2 regions of the Streptomyces sp. NBC_00690 genome follow, and region 2 is predicted to be linked to the other one. Evidence: predicted binding sites of a transcription regulator. Region 2 holds the regulator's gene; the other holds the start of a gene.
The links. The regulator HrcA, encoded in region 2, represses chaperone genes, less so after heat shock. The targets are predictions, from matches to a motif close to TTNGCACTCNGNNNNNCNGAGTGCNAA.

Region 1: groES (co-chaperone GroES) is a predicted target of HrcA. The motif match lies at 6,050-6,076, and genes of this name have one in related genera.

Annotation. Positions count from the first base shown of each region.
Region 1 covers NZ_CP109009.1:5,233,198-5,241,025, reverse strand. The annotation lists gene OID54_RS23000 (multicopper oxidase family protein) at 1-757, shown strand, start outside; gene OID54_RS22995 (SDR family NAD(P)-dependent oxidoreductase) at 768-1,541, shown strand; gene OID54_RS22990 (hydroxyacid dehydrogenase) at 1,603-2,634, shown strand; gene OID54_RS22985 (sigma-70 family RNA polymerase sigma factor) at 2,814-3,704, shown strand; gene groL (chaperonin GroEL) at 3,836-5,461, opposite strand; gene groES (co-chaperone GroES) at 5,594-5,902, opposite strand; gene OID54_RS22970 (polysaccharide deacetylase family protein) at 6,443-7,417, opposite strand; gene OID54_RS22965 (class I SAM-dependent methyltransferase) at 7,670-7,828, shown strand, end outside.
Region 2 covers NZ_CP109009.1:2,956,039-2,963,866, forward strand. The annotation lists gene OID54_RS13065 (hypothetical protein) at 1-533, opposite strand, end outside; gene OID54_RS13070 (16S rRNA (uracil(1498)-N(3))-methyltransferase) at 681-1,424, opposite strand; gene OID54_RS13075 (nitronate monooxygenase) at 1,421-2,494, opposite strand; gene dnaJ (molecular chaperone DnaJ) at 2,803-3,939, opposite strand; gene hrcA (heat-inducible transcriptional repressor HrcA) at 3,940-4,965, opposite strand; gene OID54_RS13090 (MBL fold metallo-hydrolase) at 5,142-5,867, shown strand; gene OID54_RS13095 (DUF3097 domain-containing protein) at 5,878-6,702, shown strand; gene hemW (radical SAM family heme chaperone HemW) at 6,887-7,828, opposite strand, start outside.

The sequences.
Region 1 (7,828 bases), 2.3 Mb from region 2:
TGCCTCCACCGCACGGATCTACGACTTCGGATTCGCCGACGACCGCTCGTTCTCGATGGTGGCGACCGACGGCGGACTAAGGGAAATGCCGCTGCGGCTGGATCGCATCAAGCTGTCACCCGGCGAACGCGCGGAGATAGTCGTACGGATGGCACCCGGTGAGCGCGCGGTGCTCAGGAGCTTTCCGCACGAGGGATACGGAAGTGGCTGGGAGCGGCGATTGGCCGGCGGCGACGACACGTTCGACATTCTGGAACTGCGGGCGGACAAAGTCCTCCGACCCTCACCCGAACTGCCGGCCGAGTTGGCGAAACCCGAGGTGCCCGATGGGTCGGACTCGGTGCGGGAGCGCTACTTCGGGCTGGTGACCAGCAGTATCAACGGCCGCGAGATGAAGATGGACCGGATCGATCTGACCGTCACCCGTGGTACGGCCGAGACCTGGACCGTCCGCAATGAGCATGGAACCCCGCACAACTTCCATGTACACGATGTGCAGTTCCGGATTCTGGAAGTCAATGGCAAACAACCGTCGCCGGAGTTGCAGGGCGCAAAGGACACCGTCCTCATCCCGCCCGACACCACTGTGAAGCTTGCGATGCGGTTCGACGGACCTGCCGACCCCAACACCCCGTACATGTACCACTGCCATCTGCTGTACCACGAAGACTTGGGAATGATGGGTCAGTTCGTGGTCGTCGAGAAGGGGCAGAAAGCAGGGACCGTGCGTGCACCGGACTCCCATGCGGGGCACTAACGTGCCGCATATGACGACTGCACTGATCACGGGAGCCACCGCGGGCATCGGCGCCGCCTTTGCCCGGCGGCTCGCCGCCGATGGACACAATCTGGTGCTGGTGGCCCGCGACACCGAGCGGTTGCAGGAGCAGGCCACCGAACTGCACGACCGCCACGGCATCGAGGCCGAGGTGCTGACGGCCGATCTCTCGCAGGAATCGGGCATCTCCGCCGTGGAGAATCGGCTGCGCCATCGGAAGAGTCCGGTGGACCTGTTGGTCAACAATGCCGGCTTCGGGAACAAGGGGCGCTTCCTCCAGGTCTCCATGGCGGACGAGCTGACGATGCTCAAGGTCCACTGCGAGGCGGTGCTTCGGCTCACCTCGGCCGCTGCCGAGTCGATGCGGGAACGCGGTCGCGGCGGTGTGGTCAACGTGGCCTCGGTTGCCGCCTTCGTGCCCCGCGGGACCTACGGCGCCTCCAAGGCGTGGGTGGTGCAGTTCACCCAGGGAGCCGCCCGGGACCTCGCCGGTTCGGGAGTGCGGTTGATGGCGCTGTGCCCCGGCTTCGTACGGACCGAGTTCCACCAACGGGCCGGGATGGGGACGGACAACATCCCCGGTTGGATGTGGCTGGACGCGGACAAGCTGGTGGAGGCCGCGCTGGCCGATCTGGCGCGGGGGAAGACCGTTTCGATCCCCGACCCGCGGTACAAGGCGCTGATGGGGCTGGTGAAGTTGGCCCCGCGCAGTGTGCTCGGGGGGTTCACCTCCAAGACGGGACGCAAGTACGGACCGCAGTAGCCGGGACGGCTCGCAGGAACGACCGTCCACCCCGCCCGGTAGTAGGGAGCCCGGTTCCACCATGCACGAGCACCACACCGATGACCGCCCCCGGGTCCTCCTCGCCATGGGTCCGGGAGTCGCCGAACGGCTGCTGACCGAGGGCCACCGGGAGCGGCTCACCTCCCTCGCCCGTACCGATCCCACGCTGGTCGCCCATGACCTGACCGATCCGTCCCCTGCGGTGGTGGCCGCGCTCGCCTCGGCCGATGCACTGCTGACCTGCTGGGGTGCACCTCCGCTCACCGCCGGGGTGCTCGCCGGTGCACCACGGCTGCGGGCGGTCGTCCATGCGGCGGGTTCCGTGAAGCACCACATCACCGACGCCTGCTGGGAGCGCGGCATCTCCGTGTCGTCCGCCGCGGGCGTCAATGCGCTGCCCGTCGCCGAGTACACCCTCGCCGCGATCCTCTTCGCGGGAAAGGGAGTCCTCGCATCGGCCCGGCGCTATGCACGGTCGCGGTCCCTCGACGGCCAGGCCGAAGCACTGGCCGACCTGGGCAATCACGGTCGTACGGTGGGGATCGTCGGGGCGTCCCGCATCGGCCGCCGCGTGATCGAGTTGCTTCGCCCGTTCGATCTGCGCGTGCTGCTGTACGACCCCTTCTGCACGACGGCGGATGCCGAGGCCCTCGGGGTCGTACGGGTCGATCTGGACGAGTTGTGCCGCGCCAGCGACATCGTTTCCGTACACGCTCCGGAGGTGCCGCAGACCCGTCGGATGATCGACGGGCGGCGGCTGGCCCTGATGCGCGACGGCACGACTGTGATCAACACTTCCCGTGGGTCGCTCGTCGACGAGCAGGCGCTCATCGACGAGTTGTCCACAGGTCGGCTGCACGCGGTCCTTGATGTGACCGAGAGCGAGCCACCGCCCGTGGATTCCCCCCTCTACGAGCTGCCGAATGTGCTGCTCACTCCGCACGTGGCCGGTTCGCTCGGCAAGGAGCTGCACCGGATGGCGGATTTCGCCCTCGACGAGTTGGAACGCTTCGGCCGGGGGCTACCGTTCGCGGAGCCCGTACCGATCGGGTCGCTCGACCGCTCCGCGTAACCAGTGCCGCCTCCGGTGGAGCGAGGCGGTCGATCGGGCGGGGCCGGGCTGTCACATGTGTGCCGACGGATTCGTCATCTCTAGGAGGGCGCGGAAGGCGCGGAAGGCCCGGGAAGCCCAGCAGACCCGGGACCCGGGAGCCCGGGAGAGACGGACCGGCGGAGCTCAGGAGCGGATGCATGGATGACTTTCTGACGGAACGCTTCACCGCGGAACGACCGCGGCTGAAGGCGGTCGCCTATCGGATGCTCGGCTCGCTCAGCGAGGCCGACGACGCGGTCCAGGAAGCCTGGCTGAAGCTGCACCGCACGGAAGCAGTTGGAGTCGAGAACCTCAGCGGCTGGTTGACCACCGTCGTGGGACGGGTCTGCCTCGACATGCTGCGCTCGCGCACCGCACGCCGTGAGGACTCCCTCGAAGTGCGCGTACCCGACCCGGTCGTCCAGACAGAAGGGGTGAGCGATCCGGAGCACGAGGCGCTGATGGCGGACTCGGTCGGATTGGCGCTGCTGGTGGTGTTGGAGACCCTGGGTCCGACTGAGCGGCTCGTCTTCGTGCTCCACGACATGTTCGGGGTGCCTTTCGGCGAGATCTCCCCTGTCGTGGGTCGGTCGCCGGCGGCCACCCGGCAACTCGCGAGCCGAGCCCGGCGCAGGGTGCGGGGCACCGGCACCACCGCGGTACCCGATGACCTCCCCCGCCAGCGCACGGTGGTCGAAGCCTTCCTCGCGGCCTCACGCGGCGGTGACTTCGAGGCGCTGGTGGCCCTGCTCGACCCGGATGTGGTCCTGCGGGCGGACGTCGGCGGCGCGCCGATGATGGTCTCGAAGGAGGTGCGCGGCGCACGGAAGGTGGCCGGGCAGGCGATGCAGTTCAGCCAGTACGCGCAGTACGCACAGCCGGTGCTGGTCAACGGTGGTGCGGGAGTGCTCACCGCACCCGGTGGACAGCCGTTGTCGATCATGGGGTTCACCATCACGGGTGGCCGGATCGTGGCGATCCACATCCTGGCCGATCCGGAGCGGCTCGACGGTCTGGAACTGACGCTTCCGGGATTTCCCCGGCAGTGAACGCACGAGCAGGGGCCCGGTGCTTCCGCGACGGAAGCACCGGGCCCTGCTCTGTACTGCGCTCACCACTTCCGTACGGGCGGCGCGGCGGCCGGTGAGCCGCTGCGCCGACGTACGGGCTAAGACGTGTTTCAGTGGGAGTGGCCGTGACCGCCGTGGCCGGCGTCGCCCTCGTCATCGGCCGGCTTCTCGACGACCAGGGTCTCGGTCGTGAGCAGCAGTGAGGCGATGGAGGCGGCGTTCTCCAGGGCGGAGCGGGTGACCTTGACCGGGTCGATGACGCCGGCCTTCACCAGGTCGCCGTACTCGCCGGTCGCGGCGTTGAAGCCCTGGCCCGCGTCCAGCTCGGCGACCTTGGAGGTGATGACGTAGCCCTCAAGGCCGGCGTTCTCCGCGATCCAGCGCAGCGGCTCGACAGCGGCACGACGGACGACGGCGACACCGGTGGCCTCGTCGCCCTCCTTGCCGAGGTTATCGGCGAGGACCTTGACCGCGTGGACGAGCGCGGAGCCACCACCGGAGACGATGCCCTCCTCGACCGCGGCGCGGGTCGCGGAGATGGCGTCCTCCAGACGGTGCTTCTTCTCCTTGAGCTCCACCTCGGTGGCTGCACCGACGCGGATCACGCACACGCCGCCGGCCAGCTTGGCGAGGCGCTCCTGGAGCTTCTCGCGGTCCCAGTCGGAGTCCGTGGAGGCGATCTCAGCCTTGATCTGGTTGACGCGACCGACGATGTCGTCGCTGCTACCGGCACCGTCGACGATGGTCGTGTCGTCCTTGGTGATCGTGACGCGGCGGGCGCTGCCCAGCATGTCCAGACCGGCCTGGTCGAGCTTGAGGCCGATCTCTTCGGAGATGACGGTGGCACCGGTGAGGGTGGCCATGTCCTGGAGCATCGCCTTGCGGCGGTCGCCGAAGCCGGGGGCCTTGACGGCCACGGCGTTGAACCGGCCGCGGATCTTGTTGACGATCAGGGTGGAGAGGGCTTCGCCGTCGACGTCCTCGGCGATGACCAGCAGGGGCTTGGAGCCACCCTCCTGGATGACCTTCTCCAGCAGGGGCAGCAGGTCCTGGATGGACGAGATCTTGCCCTGGTTGATCAGGATGTACGGGTCCTCAAGGACGGCCTCCATACGCTCCTGGTCGGTGACCATGTACGGAGAGAGGTAGCCCTTGTCGAAGGCCATGCCCTCGGTGAATTCGAGCTCCAGGCCGAAGGTGTTGGACTCCTCGACGGTGATGACACCGTCCTTGCCGACCTTGTCCATCGCCTCGCCGATCAGCTCACCGACCTGCTGGTCCTGAGCGGAAAGGGCGGCGACGGCGGCGATGTCGGCCTTGTCCTCGATCGGACGGGCGCTGCGCAGGAGCTCATCGGACACGGCCTTGACGGCGGCGTCGATGCCCTTCTTCAGGGAGGCCGGGGAGGCGCCAGCGGCGACGTTGCGCAGGCCCTCGCGGACCAGCGCCTGCGCGAGCACGGTGGCGGTGGTGGTGCCGTCACCCGCGATGTCGTTGGTCTTGGTCGCCACCTCCTTCACCAGCTGGGCGCCGAGGTTCTCGTACGGGTCGTCGAGCTCGACCTCGCGGGCGATCGTGACACCGTCGTTGGTGATGGTGGGGGCGCCGAACTTCTTGTCGATGACGACGTTGCGGCCACGGGGGCCGATCGTCACCTTGACCGTGTCGGCAAGCTTGTTGACGCCGCGCTCGAGGGCGCGACGGGCGTCCTCGTCGAACTTCAGGATCTTCGCCATGGGAGCGTTTCTGTCCTCTTCTGAGACGAACTGCGCCCCTAGCGCCCGGATATGGATGTCAGCGGGGGCCAGGGGCGCAGCTCAATAACAAACGGGGTATGAAGTGTTCCGGGCGCGACCCGGAAACCCGTCCTACTTCTCGACGATGGCGAGCACGTCGCGGGCCGAGAGGACGAGGTACTCCTCGCCGTTGTACTTCACCTCGGTGCCGCCGTACTTGCTGTAAAGCACGACATCGCCGGTGTTGACGTCGAGCGGAAGCCGCTCGCCGTTCTCGAAGCGACCCGGGCCGACCGCAAGGACGACGCCCTCCTGGGGCTTCTCCTTCGCGGTATCCGGGATGACCAGGCCAGAGGCCGTGGTCTGCTCGGCGTCGAGCGGCTGGACCACAATGCGGTCCTCAAGCGGCTTGATGGCAACCTTGGAGCTGGTGGTCGTCACGATCCGACCTCCCCCTTCGGAGATCTCACGGGGTTAACTGATCTTGGGTGGCGACCAGATCGATCCGTCGTCGCGGGTGCCGGACCTGCCTGTCGCTGTGCTGGCACTCTCCAGTGGGGAGTGCCAGACCCGAGACTATGACTGCGATTAGCACTCGGTCAAGCGGAGTGCCAATGCTGGCGGGTCCGATGTGGCCGTTCAACCATCGTCGACCAGCACGCTTCTCTCAATATTGCCTGGTCAAAGGCGTCTTGGATCGATCACCGAAAGTTCGGCAACAGGAATTCGCCAACACGTCACACCTGCGGATGACACCACTCCGAGGGGTGGATCGGCCCTGCGGGAAGCTCGTACGACAAGGAGCACCGGATGGCCACGGTCCGGTGCGGGGTCGGAGATCTGGCGGTCGGACGACCCTGCGGGCATCCGGCCAGGAAGGCCGTGCGGCCCGGCGCGAGGGCAGGCCGCCGGGAATGCCACACCACGCGAAGCACTCCGGCGCACGGACCCGGGCAGTGCTGGAACGATCCCTCACCCCGATCAGACGTAGTCCTCCAGGCGAGCCACCGCGTACCCCTTCTCGGTCACGGTCTTCATCACCTGCCGGATCATGTCGGTCATCGTGCCGTTCCAGTCCTTCCGGCCCCGGAAGTGCGTGAGGATGATGTCGCCGGGATGCAGGTCCCGGTCCCATTCGCGCCACTCCATCCGATCGGGAAACGCCTCCGCCGCCCAGAGCGGCACCGCAGCGACCCCACACGCCTGCGCGGCCCGCAGGGTGTCCTGGTTGTAGTTGCCGTACGGCGGCCGGAAGAGCTGCGGGCGCTTGCCGTACAGCTTGTGCAAATTGTCCTGCTGGCCGCAGATCTCGCGCTTCTGCGCCGTGTAGGACAGCCCGGGCATGTAGCGGTGGTTGAGGGTGTGGTTGTGGAGCGCGACCCCGCGGTCGCGCATCTGACGGAAGTAGCCGTAGTTGTCATTGATCACGTAGTCGCTGAGGAAGGCGCTGTACGGGATCTGGAGCTCACTCATCATCCGGAGGAGCTCGGGGTCCTTCTCCGTACCGTCGTCGATGGTCAGGAAGACCACCCTCTCCGTCACCGGCACCGTGGTGAAGACCGGTGGCAGCGACTCGCCGTCCTCGACCTCGAAGCCCTTGCGGGTGGTGAGCTCCGGCTTGGTCGCGGGTGGTGCGGGGGCGACGAGCGGGGTGCGGGCGAGACCCCACCTCTTGGCGGCGGCCACCCGGGCGACCCGGGCACGTTCGGCCTTCTCGGCCGCCTTCGCCTTCTTGGCCTGCCGGGCTCTCGCGGCCTGGGCAGCCTGCTGGGCCTTCTCCGCCTTCTCGGGGAGTGCACCCGCCGCACCGGCCGCCTCCTTCGCCGGCTGCCCCGGGCGCGCTGCGCTGCGTTCATCGGCGGCCCCGGCACACGCCGAGCCGAGGAGGGCAACGATCAGCGCAACGCCGATCGTCCGCCCCGTACGGAACCGCCCTCTGCGTCTGCGTGTCGACACCTGGCCGAGAATGCCTCCTGCCCCACTGGCGCGCCCATCGGGAATCTCACCACCCAGCTCGGTGATTTTGAGGAGATTCTTTACGTTTTGTCGGTTTAGCTGCATGGCGCTGGATACTGTCAGCCACCCTCCGCACGACCACGCCGACACCGCCGGCGACCCCGACCCGTCCCCCACCTGGCCCACAATGGGCCGGTGAACGACCTCTCCTCACTCTCCGCACTCCTCACGGACGAGGGCCAAGCGCTGCTCATGGAGCTGCGCGACCACTCCCCCGCCCAGGAGTTGGCGATCGCCACCCGGCTGCGCCGCGAGCACCCGCCCGAACTGGTCTCGGCAGCACTCGGGCAGGCACGGCTGCGGCAGCGGGCGGTCGCGAAGTTCGGAGCCGAGGACGCCTACCGGATGTAC
Region 2 (7,828 bases):
TCACGGGTCGGTTCGGCGGTGACGGTGACCGTCTCCGTGACCGTGACGGTCGCCCGGGGTCCCCCGTTTGAACGGTCCGGCGGCTCGACGGGACGGGTCGTCCGCGTGGGCTGGGACTCGCAGTCCCCGAGGAACGTCGCCGTGAAGACGACCTTCCCGCTGATCCGCGTCGTGAGATCGCCCCGGATACAGGTGCCCGAACGCTCCTCCGTCACCCGCCCCTTGAGGGTGATCCGCTGGTCGGAGTCGGTTTCCCCCTCGCAGTCGACGGAGGCGAACCCCGACCCCGTCGGTGCGGCAGACCGGCCCTTCTCGCCCAGTTCCGCCGTACAACTGAACCACCCGACCTGGAAGCCGAGTCGTTCCAGGGCGTTCGTGGCCGTACGGTCCGTGGTGATCGCGACGGCGGAGGAGTTGAGCCCGTTGGACACGGGCTCGCACCCGGTCAAAGCGGTCGTGGCGGCGACGACCGCTCCCGTGAGGGCGCACGACACCAGAACGCGCCGGCTCCGCCTATGCGGTGAGACTTCCATGGAGGGCAGGGTGACACCGGGGAGCGGGTGGGAAAAGACTGGTTGCGGCCACAACCCCCCGGATGGACGCCAAGATGACCGATCGTCGGCCTTTTCGCCTCCCACAACTGGCGTAGGCGAACTGCGCCATCGAACCGACCGCGAGCGTCAGGACCAACGCCCCGTGCGGCCCAGGAGCAGCGCCGCCGCCGCCGTACCCGCCGTCGAGGTCCGCAGCACACTGCGTCCCAATCGATAGGGGGACGCACCGGCATCGGCGAAGGCGGCCAACTCCTGCGGGGCGACTCCGCCTTCGGGGCCGACGACCAGCACGATCGACCCTTCGGCCGGCAACGCGACCGTGGCGAGCGGCTGTGCGCCCTCCTCGTGCAGCACCGCGGCGAAGTCGGCATCAGCGAGGAGAGAGGCGACCTGTTTGGTGGTGGCGGCTTCCGCCACCTCCGGGAACCGCAGCCGACGCGACTGCTTCCCGGCTTCCCTGGCCGTCGCCCGCCATTTGGCGAGGGACTTGGCGCCGCGCTCGCCCTTCCATTGGGTGATGCAACGCGCCGCGGCCCACGGAACGATGGCGTCCACACCGGTCTCGGTCATCGTCTCCACGGCCAACTCGCCACGGTCCCCCTTGGGCAGCGCCTGCACCACGGTGATGCGCGTCCGCGGTTCGGGTTCCTCGGGCAGACTCAGCACCTCCACGGTCAGCCGGTCCTTGCCCTCAGTCCCGACGACGAGCCCGGCGGCGCCCCGGCCCAGACCGTCGGTGAGCACGATGTCCTCCCCCGGCTGCAACCGTCGCACGGACACCGCGTGACGGCCCTCCGGACCGTCGAGGACGAGCCGGGCACCGGGCACGAGATCCGCCAGGGAGTCCGTCAGGAACACGGGCGCGGTCAACGGGACTCCTCGGGGTCATGGGCGATGTGGGCCGATTCCAGTTCGGCGGCGAGGACTTCGACGAGTTGCCCGGCGGGCATCTCGCGCGCCAGCCGATGTCCCTGACCGGCCCAGAGCGCCATGCCCTGGGCGTCCCCCGCCTTGGCAGCCGCCTTGCGCAGGTCCCTCGTCAGATAGTGCACCTGTGGATAGGCGGCGGGGGCGTACGGTCCGTGCTCACGCATGAAGCGGTTGACGAGACCGCGTGCGACCCGCCCGGTGAAGGCCCGGGTCAGGTCCGTGCGGGCGAAGAGGGGATTGGTCATCGCCTGCTTGTGCAGGGGGTGCGCACCGGATTCGGGGCAGACGAGGAACGCCGTCCCCAACTGGGCGGCGTTCGCCCCGGCGGCGATCGCCGCGCCGATCTGGCTGCCCCGCATCAATCCGCCGGTGGCGATCACCGGGAGGTCGACGCACTCACGGATCAGGGCGATGAGCGTGAGCAGCCCGATGCCCCCGTGCGAGGCGGCGGGATCGTCGCGGTAGGTGCCCTGGTGGCCACCCGCCTCGATTCCCTGGACGCAGAGCAGATCGGCACCGGCGCGCTCGGCGATACGCGCCTCCTCCGGTGTGGTGACGGTGACGACGGTGACCGTTCCGGCCTTGGCGAACGACTCCAGGACCTCGGCGCTCGGACAGCCGAAGGTGAAGGACACCACCGGTACGGGGTCGTCACGGAGAATGGCGAGTTTGGCCTCGTAGCCGTCGTCACGACTCGAATCGGGGTCACCGAGCGGAGTCTCGTACCAACTCACCTCACCGGCGAGTTGCTGCCGGTAGACCTCGATGGCCGCCGAGTCCACCGTCTTGGGCTGCGGCATGAAGAGATTGACGCCGAAGGGCCGCGAGGTGAGCCCGCGGATCTGTTTGACCTCTTGGTACATGCCGTCCGCGGTCTTGTACCCGGCAGCCAGGAACCCGAGGCCGCCGGCCTCGGACACAGCAGCGGCCAACTGCGGGCAGGATGCACCGCCCGCCATCGGTGCCTGCACGATCGGATACCGGCAGAGATCGGTCAGTACGGAGGACATGTGTGCATCGTGTCATGCCGCTGACGGCCGGCCGAATCGAGCCCGACAGCTCCCCGGAAGGCCCCTTGACGTGCTACGCACCCTCCCTGACCAGATGGTCGGGCAGCTGCGACGAGGGTCGGATCACCTGGTCGGGAAGGTGCCGCGAAAGGGGTCGGGGAGGTGCTCGCAGGGAGGTCGGCGGGTGCTCGCAGGGGCCCGTGGAAGAGGGGCTCTGGATCGCGCCGGAAGGCCGACCCTGCTCTGGTCCGGGACCAATGCGCACACCCCGCGGCGCCGGCCGAAGCTCGGCACCGCGGGGGCATCGCCTAACGCCCGTTGAACGCGTCCTTCAGTCGGGAGAAGAGTCCTTGTTGTCCCGGTTGAAACTGACCGAGCGGGCGCTCCTCACCTCTAAGTTTCGCCAACTCCCGAAGGAGCCTCTCCTGTTCCGCGTCCAACTTGCTCGGCGTCATCACCTCGACGTGCACGATCAGATCGCCCCGACCGCCACCCCTCAAGTGGGTGACGCCCCGGCCGTGCAGCGGGATGGACTGCCCCGACTGGGTCCCCGGCCGGATGTCGATCTCTTCCATCCCGTCGAGCGTCTCCAACGGCACCTTCGTACCGAGCGAGCCCGCCGTCATGGGAATCGTCACCGTGCAGTGCAGATCGTCGCCCCGTCGCTGGAACACCGCATGGGGCACTTCATGGATCTCGACATACAGATCGCCGGCGGGGCCACCGCCCGGGCCTACCTCGCCCTCCCCGGCCAACTGGATGCGGGTGCCGTTGTCGACGCCGGCCGGGATCTTCACGGTCAGCGTGCGACGGGAACGGACCCGACCGTCGCCCGCACACTCCGGGCACGGGGTGGGGACGACCGTGCCGAAGCCCTGGCACTGCGGGCAGGGGCGCGAGGTCATGACCTGGCCCAGGAAGGAGCGGGTGACCTGGGAGACCTCACCGCGCCCACGACACATGTCACAGGTCTGGGCCGAGGTCCCGGGGGCCGCACCCTCGCCCGAACACGTCGTACAGACGACGGCCGTGTCGACCTGGATGTCCTTGGTCGTACCGAAGGCGGCCTCGTTGAGGTCGATCTCCAGCCGGATCATCGCGTCCTGGCCGCGCCGGGTGCGCGAGCGGGGGCCGCGTTGGGACGCCGTACCGAAGAAGGCGTCCATGATGTCCGAGAAGTTTCCGAAGCCGCCGGCACCGAAGCCGGCCGCACCCGCGGCGCCCGCCTGGGACAGGGGGTCACCGCCGAGGTCGTAGACCTGCTTCTTCTGCGGGTCCGACAACACCTCGTAGGCGGCGTTGATCTCCTTGAACCGCTCCTGGGTCTTGGGGTCGGGGTTCACGTCCGGATGGAGCTCACGCGCCAGCCGGCGGAACGCCTTCTTGATCTCGTCCTGCGATGCGTCGCGGCGCACGCCGAGTACGGCGTAGTAGTCCGTGGCCACCTACGACTCCGCCAGGATCTGTCCGACGTAACGTGCCACTGCGCGTACCGCTCCCATCGTTCCGGGGTAGTCCATGCGGGTCGGTCCGACCACGCCGAGTTTGGCGACTGCCTCGTCGCCCGAACCGTAGCCGACGGCGACCACGGAGGTTGAGTTGAGTCCTTCATGGGCGTTCTCATGGCCGATGCGCACCGTCATGCCCATGCCGCCGGACTCCTTGGCCTCACCGAGGAGTTTGAGGAGCACCACATGCTCCTCAAGGGCCTCCAGGACGGGCCTGATCGTCAGCGGGAAGTCATGGCCGAAGCGCGTGAGGTTCGCGGTGCCGCCGATGACCAACCGCTCCTCGGTCTCCTCGACCAGTGTCTCCAACAGGGTCGAGAGCACGGTGGAGACCGCACCCCGGTCCTCCGGGTCGAAGGAGTCGGGGAGGTCCTGGACCAACTGCGGCACATCCGCGAAGCGACGGCCGACGACCCTGCTGTTGAGCCGGGCCCGCAGATCGGCGAGCGGGGTGTCACCGAAGGGAGCCGGACAGTCGACCATGCGCTGCTCGACCCTGCCCGTGTCCGTGATCAACACGAGCATGACCCGTGCGGGTGCGAGCGCCAGCAGCTCCACGTGGCGCACCGTGGAGCGGGTGAGCGAGGGGTACTGCACGACCGCGACCTGACGGGTCAGCTGCGCCAGCAGCCTCACCGTACGGCCGACGACGTCGTCGAGGTCCACAGCGCCGTCCAGGAAGCTCTGGATGGCACGGCGCTCGGCTGACGACAGCGGTTTCACCCCGGCGAGCTTGTCGACGAAGAGGCGGTACCCCTTGTCGGTGGGGATGCGCCCGGCACTGGTGTGCGGCTGGGCGATGTATCCCTCGTCTTCCAGGACCGCCATGTCATTGCGGACGGTGGCCGGTGAAACACCGAGCCTGTGGCGCTCGGTGAGCGCCTTGGAGCCGACGGGCTCCTCGGTACCGACATAGTCCTGGACGATGGCGCGCAGCACTTCGAGTCTGCGTTCACTGAGCATCGCGCACACCTCCAGCTGTGGTCCCACGGTGGTTCTTCGGTCACTGTCTGGCACTCACCAGGTCCGAGTGCCAAGAATCCCCCGTGCCAGTGTACGGCCGTGGGGTACGCCCGTAGCAAGGGCGACCGACCACGCTACCGCGCGCCTTCGCTGGTCGCTGCCAGTAGCGTCCCGGTATGAACGTCTGTTGGGAAGACTTCGGCTGGGAGCGGTTGGCCGACGGGGTGGGGCGACGACGGTTGCCGGGTTGGGACGCGACCTGCGGGCTGGTCGTCGGGAACGAAGGTGTGCTGCTGTACGACAGCGGTTCGACCCTGCGGGAGGGTGCCGAGCTGAGGGCCCAGGCACAGGCGCTGCTGAGCGGTCGCGAGGTGACGCACATCGCACTGAGCCACCCGCACTTCGACCATGTACTGGGGGCCGCCGCCTTTCCCGGGGCCGAGGTGTACGGCACGCGGGGCCTCGATGCCCTCCTGCGCCGGGAGGCGGACGCGCTGCGGGCAGATGCCGTACGGCACGGCGTGGAGCCGCTGGAGGCGGCTGAGGCGGTCGAGGCGCTGGTGAGCCCGGGGCATGCGGTCACCGGACGGCAGACGCTCGATCTGGGCGGAGGGCGCCGGGTGGTGCTCGTCGACGCGGGCCCCGGGCACACCGGTCACGATCTGGCGGTACTGGTGCCGGGGAGCCCCGCCGTGGTGTTCTGCGGCGATCTGGTGGAGGAGTCCGGGGAGCCGCAGGCGGGGCCGGACGCCGTCGGAGCCCCGTGGCCGGCCGCCCTGGACCGGCTGCTGGCGCTCGGCGGCGAGGACGCACGGTACGTGCCGGGGCACGGCGCGGTCGTGGACGCCGCGTTCGTACGTGCCCAGCGCGATGCGCTGGCGGAGCGGTTCGGGGTGTCGTAGCGTCGGCCGAATGCGCAGCTACAGCCCTGATCTGACGCCCCCTTGGAAGAAGTCGGCTCCCGCCAGGGAGGTCGCGGCCGATCCGTCGGACCCCGATCTGGTGGTGGAGGAGGCCGGCACCGGCTTCTGCGGTGCGGTGGTGGGCTGTGAGGCCGGCACGGTGACGCTGGAGGACCGCTTCGGCAAGCGCCGGGTCTTTCCGCTGGCGCCACGGGGGTTTCTGCTGGACGGCGAGGTCGTGACCCTAGTCCGCCCCGGCCCCGGAAGGTCGTCCAAGCCGGTGGTGACCGCTTCCGGTTCCCTGGCGGTTCCCGGAGCGCGGGCGCGGGTGGCCCGGGCCGGCCGGATCTATGTGGAGGGCCGCCACGACGCCGAGCTCGTCGAACGCGTGTGGGGCGACGATCTGCGGATCGAGGGCGTGGTGGTGGAGTACCTGGAGGGCATCGACGACCTTCCGGCGGTGGTCGCCGAGTTCGCTCCGGGACCGGACGCACGGCTCGGGGTGCTGGTGGACCATCTGGTGCCGGGGTCCAAGGAGTCCAGGATCGCCGCTTCGGTGACGGATGCGCACGTACTGGTCGCCGGCCATCCCTACATCGACGTGTGGGAGGCGGTGAAGCCGTCGGTCCTCGGACTGGCGGCGTGGCCGGTGATCCCACGGGGGCAGGACTGGAAGACGGGCGTGTGCAGGGCCCTGGGCTGGCCGGAGAACACGGGCGCCGCGTGGCAGCACATCCTGTCGAAGGTGCACTCGTACCGGGACCTGCAACCGGAGTTGCTGGGGAGGGTCGAGGAGTTGATCGACTTCGTGACCGCACCCGCGGGGGACGGGTGACGCCCGCACGTCCCCATTGACCTGACGGCCGGTGGGCTGGTGGAGCGAGCAGTGGGCCCGGTGGACGCCGGTCGCGGCCGGTTGGTCGGTTGGTCGGTTTCAGCCGGTCAACTTCGGTCCCGGGCGGTGGCTCCTGGTCGCTCCCCCGCCGCGGCTCTGGGCGCGCGGGCTCCGGATCGGGTTGTCAGTCGACCAGATCCCGTACGACACCGTCCGCGAGCAGACGCCCCCGCAGCGTCAGAACCGCGCGCCCCTCACCGTACGGAGCTTCGTCCAGCAGTCCCTGCGCAAGGGCTCCCCGAGCGGCCTCCAGCCCCGCCTCACGCAGCAGTGACAGGGGCACCCCCTCCCGGAGCCTCAGCTCCAGCAGGATCCTCTCCACTCGCCGGTCCTCGGCCGACAGCAGCTCACGGCCGGCTCCCGGTGAGCGGCCCTGGGCGAGTGCCGCCGCATAGGCGCCGGGATGCTTCACGTTCCACCAGCGGACCCCGCCGACATGGCTGTGCGCCCCGGGACCGGCCCCCCACCAGTCGGCGCCCCGCCAGTAGAGCTCGTTGTGAACGCATCGGCCCGCTTCGGTCGTAGCCCAGTTGGACACCTCGTACCACGAGTAGCCCGCCTCCGAGAGGACCGAGTCCGCGATCAGATAGCGGTCGGCGTGGACGTCGTCGTCGGTCATGGGCACCTCGCCGCGGCGAATGCGCCGGGCCAGTTGGGTCCCTTCCTCGACGATGAGCGCGTACGCGGAGATGTGGTCGGGCCCGGCTCCGACCGCAGCGGCGAGCGAGGCGCGCCAGTCGTCGTCGCTCTCCCCCGGAGTGCCGTAGATCAGATCGAGGTTCACATGCTCGAACCCCGCCGCCCGAGCCTCGGCGACGCACGCTTCGGGCCGCCCGGGGGTGTGGGTGCGGTCCAGGACCTTCAGGACGTGCTGGCGGGCGCTCTGCATGCCGAAGGAGATGCGGTTGAAGCCTCCTGCCCGTAGCTCCGCGAGGTACTCGGGCCCCACGGACTCCGGATTCGCCTCCGTGGTGATCTCCGCGCCCTCCGCGAAGCCGAACTCCTCCCGTACGGCGCTCAACATGGCCACCAGGTCGGACGCGGCCAGCAGGGTCGGCGTACCGCC